DNA from 3 places in the Salinibacterium sp. NK8237 genome. Region 3 is predicted to be linked to each of the others. Evidence: riboswitches for the same ligand, from Rfam matches in the RefSeq annotation. Region 3 holds a riboswitch; each other region holds the start of a gene.
What was found. Region 3 has a riboswitch for thiamine pyrophosphate ahead of I6E56_RS12770 (MFS transporter). Riboswitches for the same ligand answer to the same signal wherever they lie in the genome.
Positions count from the first base shown of each region.

Region 1: it holds a riboswitch for thiamine pyrophosphate, as region 3 does, so the genes downstream of both, I6E56_RS03400 (ECF transporter S component) here and I6E56_RS12770 (MFS transporter) in region 3, are expected to answer to the same signal.
Region 2: it holds a riboswitch for thiamine pyrophosphate, as region 3 does, so the genes downstream of both, thiM (hydroxyethylthiazole kinase) here and I6E56_RS12770 (MFS transporter) in region 3, are expected to answer to the same signal.

Region 1 covers NZ_JADYWE010000001.1:698,000-705,051, forward strand. Annotated here, with positions in the region: gene I6E56_RS03370 (CotH kinase family protein) at 1-751, opposite strand, end outside; gene I6E56_RS03375 (metallopeptidase family protein) at 888-1,238, shown strand; gene I6E56_RS03380 (hypothetical protein) at 1,286-1,900, shown strand; gene I6E56_RS03385 (ATP-binding protein) at 1,908-2,339, opposite strand; gene I6E56_RS03390 (energy-coupling factor transporter transmembrane protein EcfT) at 2,449-3,204, opposite strand; gene I6E56_RS03395 (ABC transporter ATP-binding protein) at 3,201-4,640, opposite strand; gene I6E56_RS03400 (ECF transporter S component) at 4,637-5,269, opposite strand; TPP riboswitch at 5,303-5,411, opposite strand; gene I6E56_RS03405 (LLM class F420-dependent oxidoreductase) at 5,438-6,364, shown strand; gene I6E56_RS03410 (DUF3097 domain-containing protein) at 6,377-7,052, opposite strand, start outside.
Region 2 covers NZ_JADYWE010000001.1:14,999-22,050, reverse strand. Annotated here, with positions in the region: gene I6E56_RS00115 (Imm26 family immunity protein) at 58-564, opposite strand; tRNA gene I6E56_RS00110 (tRNA-Pro) at 739-812, opposite strand; gene I6E56_RS00105 (bifunctional hydroxymethylpyrimidine kinase/phosphomethylpyrimidine kinase) at 889-2,430, opposite strand; gene thiE (thiamine phosphate synthase) at 2,427-3,122, opposite strand; gene thiM (hydroxyethylthiazole kinase) at 3,119-3,928, opposite strand; TPP riboswitch at 3,920-4,011, opposite strand; gene I6E56_RS00090 (MDR family MFS transporter) at 4,193-5,701, shown strand; gene der (ribosome biogenesis GTPase Der) at 5,885-7,052, opposite strand, start outside.
Region 3 covers NZ_JADYWE010000002.1:503,928-510,979, reverse strand. Annotated here, with positions in the region: gene ctlX (citrulline utilization hydrolase CtlX) at 1-508, shown strand, start outside; gene I6E56_RS12790 (substrate-binding domain-containing protein) at 596-2,341, opposite strand; gene I6E56_RS12785 (PPOX class F420-dependent oxidoreductase) at 2,592-2,993, opposite strand; gene I6E56_RS12780 (CDGSH iron-sulfur domain-containing protein) at 3,016-3,243, opposite strand; gene I6E56_RS12775 (iron-containing redox enzyme family protein) at 3,240-4,376, opposite strand; TPP riboswitch at 4,540-4,647, shown strand; gene I6E56_RS12770 (MFS transporter) at 4,640-5,983, shown strand; gene I6E56_RS12765 (Ppx/GppA phosphatase family protein) at 6,017-6,988, opposite strand; gene I6E56_RS12760 (heme-binding protein) at 7,030-7,052, opposite strand, start outside.

The sequences.
Region 1 (7,052 bases), on a different contig from region 3:
CGACGAGGGGCTCGTAGTCCTCAGCCCCCACTTCAAGGTCGAACACATCCGCGTAGAGCTCCGTGTCGTCACCTAACCAGGAGTAGTCGCCTTCACTCTCCGCCTTCCAGAGGATGCCGTCATCTGAGGGAAGCAAACCGGCCTCATAGTTTCGCTCTAACCATGATTCGTTCGGTACTGCGACGGTGAGACGCAAAGTGTCTTCACTGCCGTTCACGGAGAACCGCGTCGCGATTGACTCTTCGGTTGCCAATCCAGCCGCGCTCAATGTCTCAAGAGCCACGGCCTCGTTCAGTGCAGTCTCAGTGTTATTCGAGCGCACGACAACATCGGTGACTCCTTCGATGCTTTGTCCATCGACGTATTTATCGAGCCGAATTCGCCACGGTAGTTCTTCAACCGGAGTGTCCGCTGTCACGCCGCGCAAGCTCGAGTTTCCTTTGAGCTTGATGCCTACTTGCTCATAGGTCGTGCCGTCGATCACCACGGTTGCCTCCAGCCACTCCTTCTCGCCGGAATCGAGATAGGTCTCGACCATGGCTAAGACCTCGTCGCTATCGACATCAAGTTCGATCGAGTGCACAACAGAAGAATCGAAAAAGGAGGACGTGTCGGTTGTGAGACTCACGTTCACAAAGTCTGTTGTGCCAGCACTTCCCGCGGTGTCGTTCGTACCCACGGAGCAGCTCGCGAGTGTAAGAGTGAGAACGACGGTAGTGCTGACTACGCCAAAGAGCTTTTTTCTATCCATGCCCGCAACGCTAAGAAAAGTTTCTATCGGTTTGCTAAGACCGCGACGCGAGTTTCACCCGAACTGCTCAGCGAACGAGCGCACGAATTACCGACCATGCCCCACGCGCGTCAGCGCCGACTGACAGGATGTACTCATGGAGAATCTCGACGAGCAACAGTTTGAGGCGCTCGTGGTCGAGGGCCTCGATGCGCTCTCAGACGACATCGTTGATGGGCTCGACAATGTCGTCTTCGTTACCGAGGATCGCCCCGAAGATGGCTCCCTGTCGATCCTCGGGCTTTACGACGGCGTCGCCCTCACGGAGCGGGGACAATATGGCTTTGGCGAACTGCCCGACCGCATCATCCTGTTTCGCGAACCGTTGCTGGCTATCTGTGAGTCGATCGACGAGCTCAAGGAACAGATCCACATCACACTCGTGCATGAAATAGCCCACTACTACGGCATCGACGATGCACAGCTGCACGAACTCGGCTGGGCATAGCCGGTCATTGAGCCGACATGGGGTCGCGACCGCGTAGGATTTCGTGAGTGTCACGAACCTCAGGAGGATTGATGATTTCGAGCAAGCGCGCGAGTGCGTTGGTGGTAGCCCCTGCGATCATGCTGGTGCTATCGGGTTGCGCACTGATCGAACCCGCCGATACCAGCGAGCCGCCCACGGCCATGGAACTCTGCGCGATGGATCACACGTGGACGCTCGACACGGCCGATCTTTCTGAGAAGCTGTTGACCGAACTAGAAGCAGATGACGTTCCTGTGACCGCTGTTGAGCCGAGCGGTGGTCAGACTCTCACATGGCAGAGCGACGGCGCGCTCACTATCGAGTCAGATCTCGTATTCACGATCAGCGCTGAACCGAAGTCGGATCAGGTGATGACGATCACGAAGTCTTACACGGGCACTGTTGTTGGCAAGGCCGAGATCAACGTGGATGTCGCGATCCCCCGCGACTGGGACATCTCGGATTACACGGTTGAAACCTCCGCGGTGCTCGACGATGAGCCTGTTGAAGAGTTGAAGTACACGATCCCTCAGAGCGACTTCGATGACATGCTTGGGCTCATTCTCACCTGCGAGGCTGACGCAATGACGATCAACCCTCGCGGAACTGACTTCATTCAACTGTGGAGCAAGGTCAGCTAGCAAGGATCTAAAGGCGACTGGCGAACCAGCGTGAGACATCGGCACCGTCGAGCGTCTCATCCGCCAGTTCGCGAGGATTTTCGCGCGCCATAAAGCGGAGCTCTTGGCGCGCCCAGCGCTCCCAATGAGGGGCGTAGGTGTCTCCATCGCGGTCGAGTGCTCGTTTCTTGCGTGACGCGTCGTCTAGGTCAACCCAAATGCTGTGGTCGACCAGAGGGGCGGATGCGCGGCTCAGGGCACCGATTCCCTCGAACACGATGGGGCGATCGCCGTCGAGCTCGTGCCGGGCCCCTAGCGAATCCGTGAGCCAGTTCCATTCCTGCCAGCGCAATTCGGTGAGGATGCGGGGCACTAGGGCGCTAGCGGCATCCAACCCATCCCATCCGGGATAAAAGTCATCGAGCTTTACTAGCTGCACTTCGGGCCACAGTGCAGCCATGGCACGACCCAGCTCTGTTTTGCCTGAACCCGAGCGGCCGTCGATGAGACACCGCCAGCGCGGGGCAGGCAAACTCGTAGGCTGCTGGGACTGGGGCTGCGGCTGCAAGTTAGCCAACAATGAGGTTCCAACTTCCCGTGAGCACGGCAACGACTGTAGCGGTGACGCCGATGAGTAGCCCCACGAAGAGCGTGAGCCACTCGGCCTGCCCCCACGGTGACTCTCGCGCCCACGTGCGAGTTGTGTCGCCGCCGAACCCGCGCGCTTCCATCGCAATAGACAGCTTGCTGCCTCGACGAATCGAGAGCACGAGAAGCGCGAAACCTTGACCGGCGATGCGGCGCACACGGCCGCGGTCTGCCACGCCGCGAGCGCGGCGCGCCAGTTCGAGCGAGCGCCAATCCTCGAGAAAGAGGCCAACCATCCGCACGGCGGCGAGTGCGCCAATAACGAAACGATTGGGCAATCGGAGCCGTTGGGCAAGGCCATCGGCAAAGTCGGTGGGATCGATCGAGATGAACAGCACAACTGCGGGAAGCCCGATCGCGAGCACGCGCAAGAAGGTTGCCAGAGCAAGCTCGATAGAACCGTCGCTGATTCTGATCAAGAGGAACTCGAAGTACACGGTGCCGTCGTAGCGGCCGTAGAGCAGGATCGTGAGCGCGGTCAGGGGTGCGGCCAGCCACACCGGCAAGGTGCGCAGCCAGAAGCGTTTCGGCTCAATCCCGAAGAACGCGATGATGGCAAGCTCGAGCACCAGCGCGGTCGTCGCCGATACCCAATCGATCGTGGCAAGCAAGAACAGGCTCACGAGGAGCGCTGCTCCAAGTTTGGCCACGGGATTCACCGACGCGATAGGGATCATTCGAGCGCCACCGTTGCGTCGGCGAGTGCAGCGACGAAATCGAGATCGTGGCTGACAGCGATCACGCTGCTGCCGTCATCCACGAGTCGAGCGAGCAGAGCCAGCAGTTCGCTCCAGGTGCGCGAGTCTTGCCCGAACGTGGGTTCGTCGAGCACGAGCACCTGCGGCCGCGTAGCGAGGGCTGTGGCGACGCTCAGGCGACGCTTTTCGCCTCCCGAAAGTGTGAACGGGTTGGCTTCGGCTAGCCGGTCTAGGCGGAGTCTTGTGAGCAACTCGTCAACGCGAACATCCACTTCAGAGTCCGGAAGCTTCAACGCCCGCGGGCCAACTTCTAGTTCAGCGCGCACCGTGCTGGTGAGCAACTGATGTTCAGGGTCTTGAAAGACTGTTCCGATGCGGGTCAGCAGCTCACGCGATTTCCAGCGGATCGGATGCTCGCCCGCCCCGCTCGCCAGCGCCGGGCTCGCCTCCACGGCACCACCGACGGGCGGCAGAAGCCCGCCCAGGGTGAGGGCGAGCGTGGACTTTCCAGCCCCGTTAGGACCCGTGATCGCAAGAGCGTGACTGCTCAGAATCTCCAGGTCGAGAGGAGCGCCAAGCGCGTTTTTGCTCCGGCCAACGGTCAGCTGGCGAGCACTGAGCAGAGTGTGTTGCGGGGCCCGCACTGCCCTTACCGGGCGCGGCGGCGGATACTGCGGGATCCAGACGCCACGGGCCGCGAGCTCTTTGCCCTGCCGTGCGAGCACGTCGGCGGGTACCCCATCGGCAATGACTCCCCCGCCGGCGGCGAGCACCACGATGCGGTCGACAACGTCGCTCCACACCGAGACACGGTGTTCGACAACCACAATCGTGGCGCCGGTCGATTCTGCGACCCGGATAACGGCATCCCGAACCTCGGTCACACCCTCAGGGTCAAGGTTGGCTGTCGGTTCGTCAAGCACGATCAGGCCTGGCCGCATGGCCAGCACCCCGGCGAGCGCGAGCCGCTGCTTCTGACCGCCCGAGAGCGCACTGGTGTTGCGGTCGAGAGCAACCTCGAGGCCGACGGAGGCGAGACTGTCACGCACACGAATCCAGATTTCGTCGCGCGGAACACCCAAGTTTTCACAACCGAACGCAACGTCGTCTCCGACGCGCTCCAAGATCACCTGGCTGTCGGGGTCTTGAATCACGAGACCGGTGCGCCCACGATGGGCGGCCGGATGCTCGCCCGCAACGAGCAGGGAACCTTCTGTTTCGCCTTCGTCGTCGCCGACTACCCCGGCGAGGGCATGCAGCAACGTTGACTTTCCCGCCCCGGACTCGCCGAGGAGTAACACGCGTTCGCCCGGTTCAATACGCAGATCGAGACCGCGTACCGCCCAAGCGAGCCTGCTGGAATGGCGCCACCCCCATCCTTCGACGGTGACGCCAACAGGCGTGGTGGGGCTCAGACCCGTTTCGCAATTTCGCGGCCAGCACCAAAGCGGTTGAGCGCTCCGGTTGCGGCAATACCGCGTGTCGCGAGCCACGACAGGAGGCCAGCAATGAGCATCCCGCCGACGATGGCGGCGATCGTGTAGATGATGATGAAGGGAAGCGCTGATCCCGGGTACCAGAGCAGCAAGTCAGTAATAGCCATCGCGAGGCCGGCACCGGCGCCCGCAAGAATCGCACCGCTGACGCGCCAGTTGGCGTAGAGGAAGGCAGCGAAGACGATCTCGGCACCAATGCCCTGTGTGAAGCCGCTCACGAGCGTGAGTACACCCCACTGGTTACCGATAAGGGCCGACACGGAGGCGGCGACCATCTCTCCGTAAATCGCGGCACCCGGCTTGCGGATGACGAGTGCGGTGAGCACACCGGCGAAGAGCCAGAAACCGCCACCAATCGCTTGCAGGCCGGGCAGGAGCGCAGCGAACGGGGCCAGAGCGGGAGCGGAGGCAACGTTCCAGACGACGAAGATCAAACCGCTTGCGACGCCGATAACGCTCGCCACGACGATGTCGATCACCCGCCACTGAAAACGCGATCCGGGCTTCGTCGGGGTAGACGTGGATGAGGATGGTGCTGTTGTGGTCACTTTCGTGCCTTTCACTAGTGAATGGCACGGGTTTCAAGAGTGTCTGCTCCCTGCGCTGGCATGATCCAGATCAGGTTCGACGGTCGAAGCTTGGAGAAGCTCCCTCTCAGCCCGGCTCACCGGACTCCCGTGTTCGCCACCCAGTCTAATCATCAATAGGCTCGCACTATGGACTTCCGCATTTTCACAGAACCTCAGAACGGCGCCAGCTACACCGATCAGCTTCTTCTTGCGCAAGCCGCAGAGAAGCTCGGTTTCAACGGCTACTTCCGTTCTGACCACTACGTGACGATGGATGACCGCAACGGCGGGCTGCCTGGTCCAACGGACTCCTGGACGACGCTGGCGGGGCTTGCGCGCGAGACTTCGACCATTCGTTTAGGCACCCTCGTCTCCTCCGCTACCTTTCGGCATCCGGGCATTCTGGCAATTCAAGTGGCACAGGTCGACGACATGTCGGGTGGCCGAGTAGAACTCGGGCTCGGCACCGGCTGGTTCGAACGTGAACATGCTGCGTACGGCATCCCCTTCCCGGCGAAGCGGTTCGGGATGCTCGAAGAACAGCTCGACGTCATCACGGGCATCTGGGCAACGGAGCCCGGAAAGACCTTCTCGTATGAGGGCAAGCACTACCAGCTGAGCCAGTCACCCGCGCTGCCGAAGCCCGTGCAGAACCCGTTGCCGATCATCATCGGCGGCAGTGGTCCAAGCCGTACGCCGGCGCTCACCGCTAAGTTCGCCGCCGAATACAACGCGGGCTTCGCAACCATCGCACCGCTGAAGGAACGCATCGCTCGGGTTCGCAATGCCTGCGAACACTTCGACCGGGACCCCGCCACGCTCGTGCTCTCTATCGCCGGCACAACTGCGGTCGGCACCACCGAAGCTCAGATCGAAGCGCGAGCGACCGCCGCCAACGGAACTCCCGCCGACCTGCGCCTTGGCGGTTTCGCCGGAACCGCCAGCGAGGTCGTCGACAAGATTTCAGAGCTGCAAGCACTCGGATTTACTCGCGTGTACTTCCAGATCATGGACTTCCACGATCTCGACCAGCTCGACTTCCTCGCTCGCGAGGTCGTGCCGCAGCTCGACTAGGCGCGCTCGTCGCTAGGAATCCTGATCAACCGTCACGAAGTCGATCAGGTGCTCGACGCGCCCCAAGAGCGCTGGCTCGAGGTCACCAAAGTTGGTGACCTTCGACAAAATAAACTGCCACGCCCGAGCGATATCGGCTTGGTCGTCGTGCGGCCAGCCGAATGCTTCACAGATGCCGTGCTTCCACTCGATAGTGCGCGGCACCGTAGGCCACGCAGCAATTCCGAGGCTCTGCGGCTTCACGGCCTGCCAGACATCGACGAATGGATGACCGACCACAAGCGCATGCTTGCCGTACTTGCCGCGCCCCACGGCATCCGCAATTCGGCTCTCCTTCGAGCCGGGAACAAGGTGATCCACCAAGATTCCCAACTTGCGGTCGGAGGTGGGGGCAAAGTCTGCGACGATCTTCTCGAGATCGTCGATGCCGCCGAGGAATTCGACGACAACTCCTTCAGCGCGCAGGTCGTCGCCCCAGACTTTTTCGACGAGTTCCGCGTCATGGCGGCCCTCAACGTAGATGCGACTCGCGAGCGCGGTGCGGGCGCGCTGATCGGGGGCGGCAAACGACCCGGAGGCCGTCTTGCGGGCGGCAGCAGCCTTGGGCGCTGGCTTGACGAGCTCTACGGGCACACCGTCGATGAGATAGCCGCTACCGAGAGGGAAGGCGCGAGCGGAGCCCCGACGA
Region 2 (7,052 bases), on a different contig from region 3:
TTGGTTCAATCGTGATTCTGCACGAGACGATTCCTGTGGGCCAACCACCGCAGCCACTCAGTCGAAGAGTGCCGCGGTCGTAGTCAGCTCATTGGGCTTCAGCTTGTCGAACAGCTCTAACCACGGTTCCAAACCTAAATAAGCTCGCAAAGCCCGCTCGAATCGCACAGGAGAGACGGTCGACCGGAACTCCAAGAGGTCAACTTCGGCCTCAGTGGCCGGACGACTCCGAGTGCCCGTGTAGTCAATTACGTGAATATTATCTATGGTTCCCATAGAGACTTTGTATGCAGGAAGCAAGATCGACGGGTCCACTTCCGCGTGCGCTACGACGGGCCAATCTCCAAAATAGATTTTGGCATCCAACGACAGCCCAAGGAAAAGCAACGGCAATTTGAGCGCCTCTATTGCTCTCTCGTCCGCAACTTCCAGCGGGACAATGGTGTCAAAGATCGCGAAATAGTAGTCACTCTTTCCATACACTCCCACCACTTGCCCCACCCCCGCACGACCATCGCCAGTAGGGACGATAAAGACGTCCCCAACCTTGATTTTCGTTTTCACCTTGGACCGCCTCCAACATGGGATTAGTAAGCTTCGCTCACCTGATGTCTCATGTTAGCCAGACCGCGTCTGGGATAAACCATTTTCGTGCTCGAACTAAGCGCGAGGCCACAATCCGAAGGTGCTTGGGCATAGAAAAAGCCCCGGACTTCGTGAAAAGTCCGGGGCACATTGTCGGGCTGACAGGATTTGAACCTGCGACCCCCTGACCCCCAGTCAGGTGCGCTACCAAGCTGCGCTACAGCCCGCGACAACTCGACTAGCTTACCGCGAAATCTGAGCGCCGATGTTCAGTTTTGCGCCAAAACGGCAACTCCGGCCAAATCAGTGAGACGAGATGCCGTGTGCTGCGGCGAAGAACTCGCGTTCATGCTCCGTCGACGCTACGAAAGCGGTGAGCATTGCATCCCGAACCGGAGGGGTCGCGTCTGCGGCGAGCGCCGTCACTATCGTGATGGCCTGCTCTGTGGCATCCGTGAATGCGTCATCGGCATACGTGGTCAGCCAGTCGGCGTAGGGGTGCTCAGGGTGCGCCAGCGGGTGCAGTCGCGACCCGACGTCGTGGTAGACCCAGAAGCACGGCAACAGGGCTGCGGCAAGGACCGCGTAGTCACCACGGGCTGCCGTCGCCAGCAGATGATTCAGGTACCCCGTCGTGATCGCACTGGGCGAAGCCGCGAACAGCTCACCGGCCACCGACCACGACTCGTGCAACTGCAGTTCCGTCACGATGCAACCCTCGGCACTTGATGCCCAGAACGCTTGTTCCGCCGCCGTGGGTGCCAGCCGGGCAGCTTCGGCGAGCGCCCGCGCGTAATCGCGCAGGTAAAGCGCATCCTGAGCCAGGTACCAGACGAAATCAGCCCGCTCGAGGGAACCATCCCCCAGCGCCCGCACAAAGTAACCATCGTCGATCTGCGCGCGCACAGAAGCGATCTCCGCCCACCACTGCTCGCGCACCTCAGCAGCGGTCAACGCCGTCTCTAGGCCGCCGCGCTCCCACAACCCCGCAAAGTGACTAATCGGGCCACGCCCGCTCCCCACCTGCAACGCCGCACCGGCACGGATGCTCTCGCTCAACCACCGCTTCGACTCCCCCACAGCGGCAGCCCACTCACCGCCGGCCGCAATCCGGGTCGCGAGCGCACTCGACAGCGAACAGCCGGTTCCGTGGGTGTTGCTGGTCTCTATACGGATGCCAGCAAACTCGGTCACGATAGCTGCGTTCCCGGAACGGGCATCCACCAGCGCATCCGGAGCCTCGGCCCCGCTCAAGTGGCCGCCCTTAGCGAGTACGCGCACCCCGTAGGAGGCAGAGACTCGCGCCGCCTGCTCCAGCACCTCAGGCCACGTCTCAGCGGCGGGTTCTGCGGCGATGATCGCGAGCTCAGGAATATTCGGCGTGACAAGGTCACACACCCGCACCAGGTCGCGCAGCGCCTGCTCGGCTTCGGCATCCAGCAGTCGGTCGCCACTCGTGGCGACCATCACGGGGTCGAGCACGATCAACGGAGGCCGCACAGTCTCAAGCCACGCCCGCACGACACCGACAACCTCGACGGTGCCGAGCATGCCGATCTTCACGGCATCGATTGCCACATCGTCGCTCACGGCATCCAGTTGCTCGCGCAAGAACTCAGCGGGCGGCACATGCACTCCGCGCACCCCCTGCGTGTTCTGAGCCGTCAGAGCCGTGATGGCCGCCATCCCGTAGCCACCGTTGGCTGCGATCGACTTCAGATCGGCCTGGATACCCGCACCACCCGAAGGATCGCTGCCAGCAATGCTCAGAACGCGAGGAACCCGCAGACCGCTACCGCTTTCGCTCCGTGTCTGGTCCCGTAGCCCGCTCCGTGCCCCGCTCATGCGTCTTCTCCTTCGTCTTCGGCCGCTGGTACGCCAGCCCACGCTGCGGCGAGCGCGCGAGCCGCCTCTCGCGGATCAGCCGCACCACAGATGGCAGACACCACTGCAGCACCGTCTGCACCGCCCGCACGCAGCAGCGCGAGGTCATCCGGCCCCACCCCACCGATCGCCACGGTCGGTCGCTTACTCGCCGCAATGAGCTCAGCCATGCGATCGTGCCCGAGAGCATCCGGAGCGTCCTTCTTTGTCGTCGTGGGATGCAAGGCCCCGATGCCGACATAGTCGACACCCGCCGACCCCACACTGGCGTCGTACAGTTGGTCGTCAGTCGATGCGCTCAGACCCACAATCGCCCCCGGGCCTACGAGCGCCCGCACCGACGCTGCGGGCAGATCGCCCTGCCCGACATGCACCCCAGCAACCCGAGCACCCATCTCGCGCGCAGCGAGATAGACATCGACTCGGTCATTGACGAGCACGGGCACCTTCAGTGCCACCGCCGTAGACACCCGCAGCACCAGATCAAGGAAGTCGCGGGCGGGCAGGTCCTTCTCGCGCAGCTGCACGATCGTCACTCCCCCGGCCACAGCCTCGTACACGAGATCAACGAGGTCATGCCCGGCAGCCTTCGCCTGAGCCGAATCTGTCACCAAGTAAGTGGAAAGGTCGAAACTCTCTCGGAAGCCGCTCATGCGATCACCGCCCGTTCTGCAATATCGTCCACCGAGACTTCACTCAGCGCGTCGAGGAGTGCGACCGCGAAGCTGCCCGGCAGTGCCGAGCGCTCAGCCGCGAGGTCGGCCGCTACCGTGTACACGCTCGTTGCCGCCACAGCAGCGGTCAGCGCATCCGGAGTCACCGCCGCAAACGCCGCCATGATCGCGCCAAGCGCACAGCCACCACCCGTTACCTTCGTCAGCACCGGATGCCCGTTCGTCAGCTTCACGACACTCACGCCATCGGTCACCACGTCCGTCGCTCCCGATACCGCGACGACGCCGCCGGTCACCCGCGCAAGCATCTGGGCGGCAGTGAGCGCGGCATCCACACTGCTCGTGCTGTCGACGCCTCGACCTCCCGTGCCCAATTCGGCGAGCGCCAGAATCTCTGAGGCGTTGCCCCGCACGATGGAGGGCCCGAGGTCACGCAGGCGATACGCGAGTGGTGTGCGCACCGGCAGAGCCCCTATGGCGACCGGGTCGAGCACCCAGGGCGTTCCGGCAGCATTGGCGGCCGGTGCAGCCTCGAGAGCCGCAGCGCGCTGCTCTTCGCGACAGGTACCGAGATTGATGAGCACTCCGGATGCCACGCCAGCGAACATGCCGGCTTCTTCCGGGATATCTACCATGGCCGGCGCTGCTCCAACCGCCAGCAATGCATTGGCAGTGAAGCCCACCACCACGCTATTGGTGATGCACTGCACGAGAGGCGACGTCGATCTCACCGCCTCGAGCGCATCTTGAGTGGCGATCAAAAAGTTTGGTGGCGTACGCGACATGCACGACATCCCTTCGCTAGTTCTAACTAGATCAGGTTCGACGGGTGTGTTCTCAGCCCCGCAGGGCACCCCGTGTCACAAGTTGTGCCTCAACGATAGCGGCTTGGCACGGTGTCGTGTTCGCCTCAGGCGAAAGGCAATGTGGACTATTTCAGTGCCGGATGTCGTTGCACCAAGCGACAATAAAGATGACGCGAGATCTGTGCACCCTTTTCAATCCCGGCTGCTGCTTCGTCCTACCGCTTCACACACGACAGGATTTCTATGACCAGCACGGCGCCGATCACCGGCAGCATCCCTCTTTTTGACCCCAACGATGACGGGCCAGCCAGCCCGGTCGATAACAGCGGCCGCAACCGTTTGGTCATCGGCCTGATGCTCGCCGCCACCTTCGTGGTGTTCCTCAACGAAACCTCGCTCGTCGTGGCGATCCCCCGCATCATGGAAGACCTCAACATCGAGCCGAGCACCGCTCAGTGGTTGTCGACGTCGTTCATGCTCACGATGGCCGTGGTGATTCCGATTACCGGATTCCTCATCCAACGCTTCACGACGCGTGGCATCTTTATCACCGCAATGTCTCTCTTCACCATCGGCACTCTGCTGGGGGCTATGGCGCCCACCTTTGCCGTGCTGATTGTCGGACGGGTGATTCAAGCCTCCGGTACCGCCATGATGCTCCCCCTGCTGATGACAACCGTGATGACTCTGGTTCCTGCCGCAACTCGTGGCAAGACCATGGGCAACGTTTCCATCGTCATGTCGATGGCCCCTGCCGTCGGGCCCACTGTCGCCGGCCTCGTTTTGGCCGTCTTCGACTGGCGCTGGGTCTTCATCGTCATGATCCCCATCTCTGTCACCGCTCTCCTGCTCGGCATCACGAAGGTGAAGAACGTCACCGACCCCCGCAAGGTATCGATCGATGTGCTGTCGGTCATCCTCTCGGCCATCGCCTTCTCCGGCCTGATCTACGGACTCTCCAGCCTCGGAGAATCAGCCGCCGGAGACTCTGTTCTCATCGCCCCCGCCATCCCCATCAGCGTCGGCGCAATTAGCCTCGTGTTGTTCATCGTCCGCCAACTGAAGCTGCAGAAAACGGATAGTGCCCTTCTCGACCTCCGCACCTTCGCTGCTCCGGGCTTTGCCGTCGCGATCGGCCTCATGATGGTCATGATGGCCGCCCTGTTCGGCACCATCATCTTGCTGCCCATGTTCACGCAAAACGTTCTCGGGCTCGAACCCATCCAGAGCGGACTGCTCGTACTGCCCGGCAGCCTCGTCATGGGGTTCTTGAGCCCCTTCGTTGGCCGCCTCTACGACAAAGTCGGCCCGCGCCCCCTCATGATTCCCGGCTCGATACTCGTGAGCGCATCGTTGTGGAGCTTCACGCTGCTCTCCGAAACCAGCTCACCGTTCATGGTCGTCGCCATCCACGTACCCATGAGCATCGGACTCGCGTTCATGTTCACGCCGCTCTTCACCTCGGCACTGGGCACGCTCAAGCCACACCTGTACTCGCACGGCAGCGCCACCATCAGCACCGTGCAGCAACTTGCCGGCGCTGCAGGCACTGCGCTGTTCATCGCGCTCCTCACGGTGCAGTCGGTCGCCCTTGCCGCTGAAGGCGCGCCAGAGGCCACAGCGCTTGCTGGTGGTGTGCGCCTCGCGTTCATGGCCGGCGGCATCATCTCGCTCTTCGCGATCGTCGCCACGTTCTTCGTGAAGCGTCCCGAATCAGAAATGACTCCGAGCGACGCTCCCGTCGCTCACTAACCGCACGGTGTGAGCGGACCGTCACACGGCATCCGCTCACCCCCGGAGCGTCACACTCCGGGGGTCACACTCCGGCCGCACTTCCCAGCCGCAGCCCGACGGTTAACGCACAAACGGCGAGTCACTCTCCTAGGAGAATGGCTCGCCGTTTGGCGTTATGCCGAAGCCTGTGACTTCGAGAACCTACTTGCGCTTGCGCTTCTCACGCACACGCATGTTGACCTGGATGGGGCTGCCATCGAAGCCGAAGATCTCGCGCAGTCGACGCGTAATGAATCGACGGTATTGCGGGTCCAAGAATCCGGTCGTGAAGAGCACGAACGTTGGCGGGCGGCTCGATGCCTGCGTACCAAAGAGGATGCGCGGCTGCTTGCCACCTCGAAGCGGGTGAGGGTGCTCCTGCGTGAGTTCGGCCAGTAGCGCGTTGAACTTTCCGGTCGGAATACGGGTATCCCACGACGCCAATGCCAGTTCGAGAGCCGGAACGAGCTTCTCCATGTGACGACCGGTCTTGGCCGAGATGTTCACTCGAGGGGCCCACGCGACGTGCGCGAGGTCCTGGTCAATTTCACGCTCAAGCATGTCGCGACGTTCGTCGTCGAGAAGGTCCCACTTGTTGAAAGCCAGAACGAGCGCACGGCCCGATTCGAGCACAAGGTCAACGATCTTGAGGTCTTGAACGCTAAGCGGCTGGCTGACATCGAAGATGACAACGGCAACTTCAGCCTTTTCCAGTGCAGCGCTGGTGCGCAGGGTTGCATAGAAGTCAGCGCCCTGAGCCAAAGCAACACGACGACGGATGCCGGCGGTGTCAACAAAGCGCCAGAACTTGCCGCCGAGCTCAATCTGCTCATCGACCGGGTCGCGAGTCGTGCCAGCGAGGTCGTTAACAACAACGCGTTCTTCGCCGGCAGTCTTGTTGAGCAAGCTCGACTTACCGACGTTGGGGCGGCCGAGGATAGCAACGCGGCGCGGGCCACCCACTTCTTCCTTGGCGACTGTCGAAATCTCCGGCAGAACCGTGAGCACGTGGTCAAGCAGGTCAGCAACACCACGGCCGTGAACGGCGGATGACGGCCACGGCTGACCGAGGCCGAGGCTCCAGAGCGAGGCGGCATCCGATTCCTGGTGGATGTCGTCAACCTTGTTGGCGACCAAAATAACGGGCTTCTTGGTGGCGCGAAGCATGCGCACGACGTGCTCGTCGGTGGAGGTGGGGCCAACCGTGGCATCCACAACAAAGAGCACAGCGTCGGCGAGGTCGATAGCGATCTCAGCCTGAGCAGCAACGGAAGCGTCGATACCCTTAGCGTCGGGCTCCCAGCCGCCAGTGTCGACGATGGTGAAGTGA
Region 3 (7,052 bases):
GTTGGAGCGGTTCTGCGCATCCTTCGGTTACGAGCCGATGATGTTCGAAGCTCGCGATAGCCACGGTGTGCCGATTTATCACACCAACGTCATGATGTGCATCGCTACCGATTTCGCGATGATCGGGCTCGACCTGATTGCGTCGGGAGATCGCCGCATGGAAATGGCCGAGCGCCTGACCGCCCCCGGTCGCACCCTGATCGACCTCACGGCTGAGCAGATTGCGAACTTTGCGGGAAACGCTCTCGAGCTGAGGACTCCGAACGGCCGCATCCTGGCGCTCTCAAGCCGCGCACTCGCGAGTCTCACCCGCGCTCAGCGCTCGGTGATCGAAGCCAGCTGCGAGATCGTGCCGCTCGACATTCCCACTATTGAGCTGGCCGGTGGTTCGGTGCGCTGCATGGTGGCCGGCATCCACTTGGATCGTCGTTCACGCATGGCTGCGGATGTTGCCGCAGGCGTTCCTGCTGCCGGGGCTGCCGAAGCAGCACCGACAGCAGGCGCCTAGCCAATCTGTGGTGGAAGCGGGTCCCTCCGCTTTCGCCGCAGACCGCAGCGACCCGCGACATCAGTGGCGCGGGTTGCTGGGCGTTCGCTAACTGCAGTTCGGGCGGCAGTCGCGCTGTGACAACGCCTCGAGCATCACGTTACTGAGCTCGGTGGGGTTGTTTGCTTGATAGGCCGTTCCACCGGTGACCTGAGCGATCTTTCTCATCGCTTCGACGTCGGTATCTGGGCCAATTCCGACGAGAACCACAGGAACAGGCTCGTCTGTGTTTTTGTCGATCATCGCATTCAGCTCGTCAACCAGCGTCTCCAAGGAAATGCCATTGTCGTCTTCGTTGCGACCATCGGTGATCAGAACCACTGAGTTAACTTTGTCGGGATCAAAGTCGTCTCGCACATGGGTGACCGCAGCAAGAACGGTGTCGTTGAGGCCGGTGTAACCGTTGATGCGCGACGGCAGAGTGTCGATGATTTCTTGCAGACTCTCAACATGATCCGGGTCATTCATCGATCGGATGCCCGCGACGTCTTCCCAATCTTCCTCGCCAACACGCTCCTTCGAGAAAAGCCACATACCCAGCTCGTCGTCCTCGGAAAGCGTGCTGAAGGCATCCTCAGCCGAGTTCTGGAACATCTCGATACGGCGCTGGCCATCCCACGCTCGTTCCAGCATGGAGCCAGACACATCAACAACCGTGAGAATGCGTGAGCGCAGGTTGAGAGAGTTCCAGTTGCGCAAAATGCTGACGAGTTCGTCGGTGTCGCCGACAGATTTGGTGGCGACGGGCGCGGAAATTACCCCGGAAGCGAGGATCTCACCTTCACCAGCGGTATCGCGGAAGCCCTCGGCGTTCAAGACCTGTGAAGAGCCGCGAACAAGATCAGCGAACTCCTCAAGCAGCTTTGTGCGCGCCGTTTCGATCTCAGCGAGCTCCGTTTGTTCTTCTTCGGTCAGGCGCGAGGCTTCAACTTCACTCACAGTGGAGTTTTCCACGACGACGAACGGATAGGTCAGCGCAACAGTTCCTTCGGACGGGTACAAAGCAACAAGCGGCTCGTCAGGGCTCGATGCGTTGTGCTCCACGATCTCGCGTTCCGTCGCGAGAGCAACCGTGCGTGAGTCAGAGATCTGAAGCTCAGTGAACGCTGCCTTTGTGGAATCGGGAATCGAGCGCCCCAGATTCATCAGCACTCGATCGAAGTCTTCAGCATCGCCATCCGCCGCAAGATCATTGAGAGTCGCGAGCGCGATCATGCTGGACGACGACGACTCGGGGTCGGGCAGAAGCGTGCGGTAACGACCGTCGAGGATCGCGCCCCAGCCCACCTCCGACGCTTCAAACTCCGCAACTTTTACCGCGGGAGTCGCCAGCACAAGCGGACTCGATGCGACCGAAGCCCACTCCTGAGTCTTGGGGATTTCGCGACCGAGTGCAGTCGCAGTGCTCTCAACTCGGTTGAGCCAGATCGGCGAATCAGGGATCCACGCGTCAGCTCCCGTGGAAGTGCCGGATGCCAGCAATGCAGCAGTGTCGGCAGAACGCTGCGTCGTGATGGTCGCGGAGAGGCACTGCCCAACGTGTTCGGCGTTGAAGGCATTCGCGACCGTTTGGACGGTTGACGAGATGGTGGGATCGGCGACGACGACAAGCTCAGTTGCATTGGGGCATCCGAATGTTTGAGCGACGAAATCGTCAAGCTTGTTTTGGGCGGCGAGCGCTACGAGAGCGCCACCACCGGCAAGGGACAGGGTGAGCAGGGTTGCGAGGGCGGGTGTACTAGCGCGGAGGAACCAGGATTTTATTGTTCTGGAACGGTGGCGAGGTCGGGACACAGGGGGACTCCATCGATCACGGGTGCACCTGATTTCGGGGGAACCAAGTGTTGACCCCCTTTCGGGGGCCTACACAATAGTGACACAATTTCGCGTCACAAAAACGACCTTGCACAGGTACTTCTCAGCATCGCTGGCAGAAAATCGCAAAAACCCCGACGAGGTGCGATGTTCTCGCTTCCTACGCACGATTGTTGCATGGGGATAACGTGCTGCCCGCAGCCGCTAGCGTCGCTCGTTGCCGTTAGCGTCAGACCGCAGGGTCCGGACGCAACTCCACGGCGACAGACTGATCCGCTGTTCCTCGAAGCTTCTGGGCGAGACGGATTGCCGAGTATTTGGCACCGTACTTTTTCTTCAAAGCGACATGCATGGCATCCAGAGTCTCAGCGTCGCTACGGACGCTCGCTGTAGCGGCCACCGTCTCGGCACCCTCGGTAATCGAGCCGCGCATGTCACACGGGGTCAGTTCGACACGCCCCGTGTGAGCAATGCGCTTCACCTTGCCCGAATGAGGGGCCGTCGTAACAAGCAACCGGTCGCCATCCCCTACGACCCACACCGGCGTCGCCACAGCATCTCCCGACTTGCGGAAAGTGATGAGCGAGATATAGGTCTCGGCGGCCAGCGCAGCAAAATCAGGGGAAGTCATCCCCCTATTATCGCCGCCGCGGTTATGCCTTGAAGTTGACGAGCTTGTGTGTGCCATCGCACAACGGCTTAATGTCCGAAACCCCGCAACGGCAAAGCGCGACAGTACGCCGCGATTGAGGGATGAGCTCACCGTCTGACGATCGCAAATCGATTGCGCCCCGGACCAAAAGCGGTCCGTTAGCGCAGGCGACCACTTCGACGTCGCTCGAGCTGCGCGAGTGAGGGGAATTTTCAGACTGCGTGTTCATCGTGCTGCCACCTCTCCGATGGGATTGGAATCATTGGCTGAATCGCCAGTCGCGAGCGCAGGGAGAGGCTTGCGAAGTGACGAACGCCCAGCTTCGAACGACTCCAGCATGTGCTGCGCCACCCACTCGTCGAGGAGGAGGCACGCACTGGCCCCGAAGAATATTTCGCTCAACAGCGCTGGCTCACTCTCGGCCAAGCCCCCAGCTAGGTCGCGGGCCGCAATCTGTTCATGGACTGCATCGGCTTCCACATGCTCATTGAAGTACTCCGTGACATCGTCTCCGTAACCGAGGCGGCGAAAGCCGCGCGCATACAGCTTGTTGGGGATCGATGACGTCATTTCGAATGCTGCCAAGTGGCCGACGATCGCCCCGCGAAGACGGCGGTGGAGCCCAAACATCGACATCATGTTGAACGACGCCAACGTGATCGCTGGCGCGTAATTGAGGTAGGCGCCGTACCGCGAATCGAGGCCTACGCCGCGCATGGTGCGCGCATAAATTTCGGAATGCATCCGATCTCTGCGTCCACCGCCATATTCATCGGATTGAATCTCGACCAGCGCCGCCTTAGCGCGCCCACGAAGACGCGGAATAGCCCACGAGTGCGGGTCAGCTTCTTTCAAGGTGTAGATCGAGCGCTGCACCAGGTACTCATTCGCCTGATCCGCCGTGAGTTTCTTGGCAACGTAGCGAGAGAGACTCGGGCCAGAATCGGCGCTCGTGAGCTCAAAAAGGGCGGCAGCGACATCCTCATCCGCAGCATTTGGCAGCTCGGGAATTGAGACCGCGGCCCGGAGTTGCGCCTCATAGGCCCGCTCAAGCTCGAGGCGCGCTGCAAGCGTGCCCAGATCCCACTCCCAGCGATCGCCATTTTCGACGACAGCGCCGTAGAAGAGGCCATAGAGCAAGAAGAGTGACAATTGCACATCTTCATCGCGGATGAGATCCCGTTCGCTGTCAACAGCGGAGGCGACGGCCTCAGGCAATCCCACAATCTCCCGCGGTTTGCTCTGCTGTGAAAACGCGTCAAGAAGCAGCTCACTAATCGGGCCGCGGGCCTCGATCTCTTCATCGCACCATTTGTCGTACTCTGCCGAATTTCCGGGAAGAGAGTTCTCGCTTGTGGCCATAATGACCTCTCCTTTTCATCTGAAAGTGGGGGTTGAATCGTTGTACGATCTCCGCCGATCGTTCAGCTTTACTCATGGAATCTTTGACGGTCTGGCTGGAAGCTTGCTGCGCGATTCTTGGGACTTTGCCGGTCTTTTTGAGCGCAGCGGAGTGTTAGGTTGGTGGCGTCCACACGGGAGCCCTAATGCAGGGGCTGAGAGGGAGCTGACGCAGCTTCGACCGTCGAACCTACCGGGTAATGCCGGCGAAGGAAGTACGGCTCATGCGCCCCACACATTCGATCCCCGCTGTCTCGTCTGCCTCCTCTGCCTCCGCTGCGGCTCCGTTGGCCACACGTCGCGCTGTGCGCGGCGGAATCTTCGGGAACTATGTCGACCAGTTCGACATCTTCTTGCCGGTCATTGCGCTCGCGCCGGCATCCGCCCAGCTATTCGGTTCGGATAATCTGGTTGGGAACGCAGGCCTGATCTTTGTCGCGACGCTGCTTGGCCGGCCGATCGGGGCGGCGATCTTCGGATCGATCTCTGACCGGATTGGGCGAACGGCGACCACGAAGGTCGCTCTGCTCGGTGTCGCGCTCACGACGCTGCTGATCGCGTTCGTGCCCGACCACACCGTGCTCGGCGGTGGAACTCTTGCTGCAATTCTGCTGCTGCGCTTTGTCGGCGGCATCTTCCTCGGCGGCGAATACACCTCCGCCATTCCGCTCGCGATGGAATGGTCGCGGCCCGAACGGCGCGGCCTCGTCAGCGGCCTCATCATGTGGATGTCGCCCTGGGCCAACGCCTCGATCGCGGGCATGGTGTTTGTGCTGCAGAGCGTGCTCGACGCCGCCGCCTATAACCAGTGGGGCTGGCGTGCGCTATTCGTTTTGGGCTCGCTGCTCGCCTTCACGATGCTGTTCTACTACCGTGCGCGGGTCGAAGAGTCGCCGCAGTGGCAACGTCCATTGCAGCGCACTAACCCGTTGAAAGAAATTCTCGTCGGCCGCCACCGCCGCGCGCTCTGGCAAGTGTTCATCATGATGAGCGGGCTCTGGCTACTCACCAACATGGCGATTCCGGTGCTGGCCGGTCAACTCGGTTCCGGCGCGGGGGCGCTGGGCGCGACAGGGACATTGGATGGTCGAACCCTGTCGTTCGCGATGATGATCGGCACCGCGGCATCCGCTCTCACCATGGCAGCCTGCGGTCATCTCTCGACCTTCACCGGACGGCGGCGCTTCTTTATAGGTTTTGGGGTGCTGACGGCGATGGGCGGGCCGCTGGCGTTTTTTGCAGCGTTCGCAGCGCCGACGCTCGGGCAGCTTGTGCTCGGAGTAGTCGCGCTTCAGGTCGTGACGGTTTCGGCGTACGGGCCGGTCGGGGCGTACCTCGTGGAGCGGTTCCCCACGTCGGTGCGCGCGAGCGGGTACGGGGTCGGCTACAGCCTGTCGATCGTGATTCCCGCGCTCTACCCGTACTACCTGCCGGCGCTGCAAGGCGTTTTGGGGCAGCAGGGTGCGGTGGCTGCGTTGCTCGCGCTCGGCGGGGTGCTGATTGCGGTGGGGGCATTCCTGGGGCCGGAGACGGCGCGCATCGACCTTGACGCTGGCGAGCGCGCTTAGGACATTTAGCTAGTCGGCTGGCCAGACAACTGCTCAGTCAGTCGCTAGCGAGAGGGCGACACCATCGAGGATGTCGTGCTCGCTGGTCGTCACCCACTCGAGAGGATGACCGGCTGCAGCCGCGGCATCCGCTACTCGATGCAGCACCGTGGCCCAGATGATGGCACCGGCGGCGATCGCGTCAACACGGCCGGGGTGCATATACGGCAGAGCGGCGCGTTCAGGGCGGGGCATGCGGGTGAGATCTTCGCAGGCGCGAAGCACGTCCGCGAGCGGGAGACGGCTGCCGCTAATCGCTACCGGGTCGTAGCTCGTGAGACCGAGGGCGTGCGCGGTGATCGTGGTGACGGTGCCCGCGACTCCGATGACCTCGGTGGCCTGCGAGAGATCGACGGTGACGGTCGCGGCGTCGAGCACTGCACTGACGTCGCTGCGAACGGCGGCGAGTTCCGCATCGGAGGGTGGGTCGTTGACGATGTTGCGTTCCGTCATGCGCACGCAACCGACATCCATTGAAAACGAAGCTTCGGGGGCATTTGCACCGAGCGCAAGTTCGGTGGAACCGCCACCAAGATCAACCACAAGGTACTGAGGCGTGAGGTTCGCAGGCTCCGAGGCGTCGGGCACGGCGAGTGCCGTGAGTGCGCCGCGAAACGACAGCGCGGCTTCTTCGGTTCCGGGAATCACTTCGACCGGCACACCCAGAATCGCGAAAACTGCGTCGGTGAACTCGGCACGGTTGGCGGCATCCCGGGTGGCAGAGGTAGCCACGAAACGGATGCGCTCGGCGCCGTGCTCGCGGCACAGATCGGCATAGCGGCGCACAGCCGCGAGGGTGCGAACGAGGGCGCCCTGGCTGAACTGGCCAGTGCGGTCGACGCCCTCCCCCAGGCGTACGACTTCGAGAGTACGCACGACGTCGGTAAGGCCACCGTGGCCGTCGAGGTCGGCGATGAGCAGGCGGATCGAGTTGGTTCCGCAATCGATGGCGGCGACGCGGGTCATGGCTTCTCCTGAAGTGCGGTGGGTGGTGCTAGCGGGTGGGGCTAGCGAACAACGACAAGGGCTT